2 regions of the Enterobacter sp. PL_is379 genome follow, and region 2 is predicted to be linked to the other one. Evidence: predicted binding sites of a transcription regulator. Region 2 holds the regulator's gene; the other holds the start of a gene.
The links. Region 2 encodes LexA, which represses DNA repair genes until DNA is damaged. Its sites were predicted from a motif close to TNCTGTATGTACATACAGNA; they were not measured.
Positions count from the first base shown of each region.

Region 1 (3,622 bases), on a different contig from region 2:
AAAAGGAGTAACCGACGATGGCTCATTACCTGAGTTTGTTTGTGCGCGCGGTGTTTGTTGAAAACATGGCGCTCGCGTTTTTCCTCGGCATGTGTACGTTCCTCGCCGTGTCTAAAAAGGTCTCCACGGCATTTGGGCTGGGGGTGGCGGTCACGGTTGTGTTGGGGCTGTCGGTTCCGATTAACAATCTGGTGTACAACTTCGTGCTGCGGGACGGCGCGCTGGTGGAAGGGGTTGATCTCAGCTTCCTGAACTTCATCACCTTTATCGGGGTGATCGCAGCGCTGGTGCAAATCCTCGAGATGATCCTCGATAAGTACTTCCCGTCGCTGTACAACGCGCTGGGGATCTTCTTGCCGCTGATCGCGGTGAACTGCGCCATCTTTGGCGGCGTCTCGTTTATGGTTCAGCGTGATTACAACTTCAGTGAATCCGTGGTGTACGGTTTTGGTTCCGGCATCGGCTGGATGCTGGCGATAGTCACCATGGCGGGGATCCGCGAGAAAATGAAATATGCCAACGTGCCTGCGGGTCTGCGTGGCTTAGGGATCACCTTTATCACCACCGGTCTGATGGCGCTGGGCTTTATGTCCTTCTCCGGTGTGCAGCTATAAGGGCTAACAGATGGAAATTATCCTTGGCGTGGTGATGTTCACGCTGATTGTACTGGTGCTGTCAGGACTCATTCTGGCGGCGCGCGCGAAGCTGGTGAATTCCGGCGACGTGGTGATTGATATTAACGACGATCCGCAGAATCAGATCCGCACGCCTGCGGGAGATAAACTGCTCAACACGCTCTCCGGTAACGGTATTTTTGTCTCCTCAGCCTGCGGCGGCGGCGGCTCCTGCGGACAGTGCCGCGTGACGGTAAAAGAGGGTGGTGGCGATATTTTGCCCACCGAGCTGGCGCATATCACTAAGCGTGAGGCAAAAGAGGGCTGTCGTCTGGCCTGTCAGGTTGCGGTGCGCCAGAACATGAAAATTGAGCTGCCGGAAGAGATCTTCGGCGTAAAAAAATGGGAGTGCGAGGTTATCTCTAATGATAACAAAGCCACCTTTATCAAAGAGCTGAAGCTGCGCGTACCGGAAGGGGAAGATGTTCCGTTCCGCGCCGGGGGTTACATTCAGATTGAGTGTCCTGAGCATACCGTGGCGTATGCGGACTTCGATGTGCCGGATGAATACCGCGCCGACTGGGACAAATTCAATCTCTTCCGCTTTGTATCCGAGGTAAAAGAGCCGACGCTGCGCGCCTACTCGATGGCCAACTATCCGGAAGAGAAGGGCATTATTATGCTCAACGTGCGTATCGCCACGCCGCCACCGAATGTGCCGAATGCATCGCCGGGCGTGATGTCGTCATATATCTGGTCTCTGAAGCCGGGAGATAAGGTGACCATCTCCGGTCCGTTCGGGGAGTTCTTTGCGAAAGATACCGATGCGGAAATGGTCTTTATCGGCGGCGGTGCCGGTATGGCCCCGATGCGCTCGCACATTTTTGACCAGCTCAAGCGGCTCGGCAGCAAGCGTAAAATCAGCTTCTGGTACGGGGCGCGTTCGCTGCGCGAAATGTTCTATGACGACGAGTTTGAACAGCTGGCGCGTGAAAACCCGAACTTTACCTTCCATGTGGCGCTCTCCGATCCGCAGCCGGAAGATAGCTGGACGGGCTATACGGGGTTCATCCACAACGTGCTTTATGAAAACTACCTCAAACAGCACCCGGCGCCCGAGGACTGCGAGTTCTATATGTGTGGTCCGCCGATGATGAACGCCGCCGTGATTAAGATGCTGAAAGATCTCGGCGTCGAAGATGAGAACATCATGCTCGATGATTTTGGAGGCTGATGATGCTGACGTTTCTGGCAACCTTTGTGGTTTTTGTGCTTGTCATCTTCGGCATGTCGTTAGGCTGGATCGTTAAACGGAAAAGCATTCAGGGCAGCTGCGGCGGTATTTCCTCCATTGGGATGGAAAAGGTCTGCGACTGCCCGGAACCGTGCGATGCGCGGAAAAAAAGAATGGCCCGCGAGCAGCAGCGCATCATTTAATCTGCCAGGTCGGGTAAGGCGAAGCCGCCACCCGACAATTCCCACGCACACTTCTCAACCCTCATTTGTTTACTGTATACTTATCCAGTGATGAGTGAGGGCTTACTATGCGCAAAATAATCCATGTCGATATGGACTGCTTTTTTGCAGCAGTGGAGATGCGTGACAACCCGGCGCTGCGGGATATTCCCATCGCCATTGGCGGCAGCCGCGTTCAGCGTGGTGTCATCAGCACCGCCAACTATCCTGCGCGCAAATTTGGCGTGCGCAGCGCCATGCCGACGGCGATGGCCTTAAAGCTTTGCCCTCATCTCACGCTTCTGCCCGGGCGGTTCGACGCCTATAAAGAGGCTTCCCTTCATATTCGGGAAATCTTCTCCCGCTATACCTCTCTGATAGAGCCGCTGTCGCTGGACGAAGCCTATCTGGATGTGACCGACAGCGTGCATTGCCACGGCTCCGCCACGCTGATGGCGCAGAAGATCCGCCAGACGATTTTCAACGAGCTGAATCTGACGGCATCGGCGGGGGTCGCGCCCGTTAAATTCCTCGCCAAAATCGCCTCCGATTTAAATAAGCCCAACGGCCAGTACGTCATCACGCCGGAAGAGGTGCCTGCGTTTTTGAAAACGCTACCGCTCGGTAAAATCCCCGGCGTCGGGAAAGTCTCCGCCGCAAAGCTGGAAAGCATGGGGCTACGGACCTGTGAAGACGTGCAGCGAAGCGACCTCGCCATGCTGCTGAAGCGCTTCGGGAAGTTTGGCCGCGTGCTGTGGGAGCGCAGCCAGGGGATTGACGATCGCGATGTGAACAGCGAACGGCTGCGGAAATCCGTCGGCGTTGAGCGCACCCTCATTGAAGATATTCATGACTGGTCCGAATGCGAAACCATTATCACGGAACAGCTCTACCCGGAGCTGGAGCGACGCTTAAGCAAGGTGAAGCCAGACCTGCTGATTGCCCGTCAGGGTATCAAATTAAAATTCAACGACTTCCAGCAGACCACGCAGGAACACGTCTGGCCGCGACTGAATAAAGACGATCTTATCGCGACGGCAAAAAAGGCATGGGAAGAAAGACGAGGCGGGCGAGGGGTGAGGCTGGTGGGATTGCACGTCACGCTGCTGGATCCGCAGTTAGAGCGACAGTTGGTATTAGGATTGTAAAAAAGCCCGGTGCGCTACGCTTACCGGGCCTGCGTTTTTCACCCTCTCCCTGTGGGAGAGGGCTGGGGTGAGGGAATTACTTAACGGGGATCGCTTTCAGCAGTTCCGTCAGCAGCGTCCAGTAATGGCCAACGCTTTCGATATGAACCTGCTCATCCGGCGAGTGTGGACCGGTAATGGTTGGCCCGATAGATACCATGTCCATATCCGGATACGGCTTCTTGAACAGACCACATTCCAGACCGGCGTGGATCACCTGAATGTTCGGGGTGCTGTTGAACAGACGCTGATAGGTTTCACGCACCAGCGCCATCACCGGTGAACTTGCATCCGGCTGCCAGCCCGGGTAGCTGCCTTTGGCAGAGGTTTTTGCTCCCGCCAGCGTACCCAGCGATTCCAGCATGC
Region 1 covers NZ_JBVPGT010000026.1:27,724-31,345, forward strand. Annotated here, with positions in the region: gene AC0TOY_RS08055 (NADH:ubiquinone reductase (Na(+)-transporting) subunit D) at 1-11, shown strand, start outside; gene nqrE (NADH:ubiquinone reductase (Na(+)-transporting) subunit E) at 18-614, shown strand; gene nqrF (NADH:ubiquinone reductase (Na(+)-transporting) subunit F) at 625-1,848, shown strand; gene nqrM ((Na+)-NQR maturation NqrM) at 1,848-2,051, shown strand; gene dinB (DNA polymerase IV) at 2,159-3,217, shown strand; gene pepD (cytosol nonspecific dipeptidase) at 3,294-3,622, opposite strand, start outside.
Region 1: a site for LexA is predicted at 2,122-2,141, ahead of dinB (DNA polymerase IV). Genes of this name have one in related genera too.

Region 2 (3,622 bases):
CAGCGGTAGTCGTTACGGGTTTCCCAGTCTTTGACTTCGTTTTCCGCCTGATCTTTCGCGTAGCCGTAACGTTCCTGAATTTTACCGACAAGCTGATCGCGTTTACCTTCAATGACGGTCATATCGTCATCCGTCAGCTTACCCCACTTTTCTTTCGCTTTACCTTTGAACTGCTTCCAGTTGCCGCCGATTTCGTCTTTATTCATCATCGTGTCCTCTTAAGTTAAGCGTCGGGTCGTAACGTCCGTTACGTTCTTTTCTGCTGGACGTGATAATTATTGTAGTTAAGGATTCGGCAGTTGGTTTCATATTCGGAATCTTTAACCGTCACGATATATCGTGACGTGAAGAGAACCAGGTATTGTTTTGCCAGTGGCGGTGCCAGATAAACGCCAGCGACAACCCTCGCAGCGAGAGGAAAACGGCCAGGGCCAGCCACAAACCGTGATTACCCAGCCAGGGGAGCGTCAGCAGCGTCAGACCAAACCCTGCAGCCGCGACAGCCATGCTGTTGCGCATTTCCGCTCCGCGCGTCGCACCAATAAACATGCCGTCCAGCAGATAACACCAGACGCCAACCACCGGTAAGACGACTTGCCAGATGAGATAGTGGCTCGCCAGCTCGCGCAGCGCAGGAAGAGACGTAAGCAATGCAACGATCTGCTCACCAAAGCAGGCGTAAACCAGGCCAAACGCCAGCGCCACCAGTCCCGACTGACGGCAGGCTGCCCGCCAGACGTCCCGAAGCTGCCCGCTTTCGCGCGCACCGTACGCCTGCCCGGAATGCGCTTCTACCGCATAGGCAAAACCGTCCAGCGCGTAGGCGGTAAAGGTCAGTAGCGTCATCAATACCGCGTTGACCGCAACGATTTCTGGCCCCAGTCGAGCCCCGAAGACCGTCAGCGCTCCGAAGCAGAGCTGAAGCAGCAGCGAGCGCAGCATGATGTCTCGGTTAAGCGCCAGCAGCTTACGGATATTGCCGCGCCATGCGGTTTTGAGCAGCGCCAGGGAGATGCCGCGCATCGCCAGCACGCGCCAGACCATCCACAGGCCAATGATAAAGGTTCCGTACTCGGCAATCGCCGTCGCCAGCGCCGCGCCCTGCACGTTCATATGCAGACCCATGACCAGCCAGACATCCAAAACGATATTGAGCAGGTTACCCACCACCAGCAAAATCACGGGTGCACGGGCGTACTGCACGCCCAATAGCCACCCCAGCAGAACCAGGTTAGCCAGTGACGCGGGCGCGCTGAGCCAGCGGATTTCAAGGAAACGTCGCGCCTGCTCTAATACCGCCTCGCTGCCGCCAACAACATGGAGCGCAAGGTCGATCAGGGGCGCACGCAATAAAACGATTAACGCACCCGCGCCAAGCGCGAGGATCAGCGGCTGGACCAGCGCGCGCGCCAGACGCAGCGGATCTTTCGCGCCATACGCCTGTGCGGTAAGGCCGGTGGTGCTCATGCGCAAAAAGAGCAGCAGCATAAACAGGAAGCTGGTTGCCGTCGCACCAATCGCCACGCCGCCAAGATAAACAGGCGAATCAAGATGGCCAATAACGGCAGTATCGACCAGACCCAGCAGGGGTACGGTAATATTGGAGAAAATCATCGGCAGAGCAAGACGCCACAATGCCTTATCGGATGCCGTCAGCAGTGACATGAAAAATACCGGGTGTGGAGAATGAAGCAGGCTACAGCGGCACCATAGCCTGTCAGGAAGAGGTTACAGCCATTCGCCGTTGCGAATGACCCCAACCGCCAGTCCTTCGATAGAGAAGTTGTGTTCGCGCAGATCGACCACAATCGGGGAGAACTCGTTGTTTTCAGGCAGTAGCTGAACGGTGTTCCCCTGTTTTTTCAGACGCTTGACGGTCACTTCGTCGTCAATGCGCGCGACCACCACCTGGCCGTTACGCACATCCTGCGTTTTGTGCACCGCAAGCAGATCGCCGTCAAGAATACCGATGTCTTTCATCGACATACCGCTGACGCGCAGCAGGAAATCAGCGCTCGGTTTGAACATGGCTGGATCGACCTGGTAATGGCCTTCAATATGCTGCTGTGCCAGTAAAGGCTCACCGGCAGCAACACGCCCCACCAGCGGAATGCCCGTCTCTTCTTCCACCAGCAGGCGGATACCACGTGACGCGCCCGAAACAATCTCAATCACGCCCTTACGCGCCAGCGCTTTCAGGTGTTCTTCGGCAGCATTCGGAGAACGGAAGCCCAGACGCTGCGCGATTTCCGCACGCGTGGGTGGCATACCCGTCTGGCCGATATGATCCCGGATGAGATCAAACACCTCTTGCTGCCTGGTCGTTAACGCTTTCATTCCGCCCCCTGGGTGTATATACAGTTATGCTGTGAGTATATACAGTCAAAGGCGATTTTGGAACCAAAAACTGCACAAAAAACCAGGGACTTAATTATTCCTCGAGGCTCATCGGAAATGTGACCAAAGCAGCGTGACCCAGGTGATAGCGGCAGTGATAATCGCCAGCAACACGGCAGCAGAGCCCATGTCTTTTGCACGGCCAGAAAGTTCATGGAAATCTGAACCAATGCGATCAACCACGGCCTCAATAGCGCTATTAAGAATTTCCACTATCATCACCAGAAGCACGGAACCGATAAGAAGTACGCGGGTAATAGCATCAACATCAAGGTAACAGGCGACGATCACCGCGATGATAGCGGCGACGCCCTCCTGGCGAAAGGCGGCTTCGTTGATCCACGCGGCACGGAAACCTTTCCATGAATAGCCGGCGGCTTTGATGATACGTGTTAACCCAGTGGTATTATTGGCCATTAAAAGAACCTTTTATGAAAAAAAGCGTCAGTAACAGGAACTGTAGCGCGTTTCGCTACAGCCTGAAGTATGACGGGTAACAACAGAAATTTTGCGCGCTTTCTGTTATCCTTGCGCCGCAATTGCATTATTAACCAGAGGCTTTACATCGTTTATGTCCGGCTGGCCACGAATTTACTACAAATTACTTAATTTACCATTAAGCATCCTGGTAAAAAGCAAGTCTATCCCAGCAGAACCCGCGCTGGAATTGGGGCTCGATACGTCACGTCCTATTATGTACGTTTTGCCTTATAACTCGAAGGCAGACTTACTGACGCTTCGCGCCCAGTGTCTGGCGCATGACTTACCTGACCCGCTTGAACCGCTGGAAGTTGACGGGACGCTGCTGCCGCGCTATGTGTTCATTCACGGTGGACCGCGCGTGTTTACCTACTACACGCCAAAAGAAGAGTCCATCAAGCTGTTCCATGACTATCTCGACCTGCACCGCAGCAACCCCGATCTGGATGTGCAGATGGTGCCGGTATCGGTGATGTTTGGTCGTCGTCCGGGCCGTGAAAAAGGTGAAGAGAACCCGCCGCTGCGCATGCTTAACGGCATCCAGAAGTTCTTTGCGGTCTCCTGGCTGGGGCGCGACAGCTTTGTGCGTTTCTCCCCTTCCGTTTCGCTGCGTCGCATGGCGGACGAACACGGCACCGACAAGATCATCGCGCAAAAACTGGCGCGCGTGGCGCGTATGCACTTCGCCCGCCAGCGCCTTGCTGCCGTTGGGCCGCGTCTCCCGGCGCGTCAGGATCTGTTCAAC
Region 2 covers NZ_JBVPGT010000019.1:66,954-70,575, forward strand. Annotated here, with positions in the region: gene AC0TOY_RS02300 (CsbD family protein) at 1-206, opposite strand, end outside; gene dinF (MATE family efflux transporter DinF) at 328-1,665, opposite strand; gene lexA (transcriptional repressor LexA) at 1,729-2,337, opposite strand; gene AC0TOY_RS02315 (diacylglycerol kinase) at 2,446-2,814, opposite strand; gene plsB (glycerol-3-phosphate 1-O-acyltransferase PlsB) at 2,969-3,622, shown strand, end outside.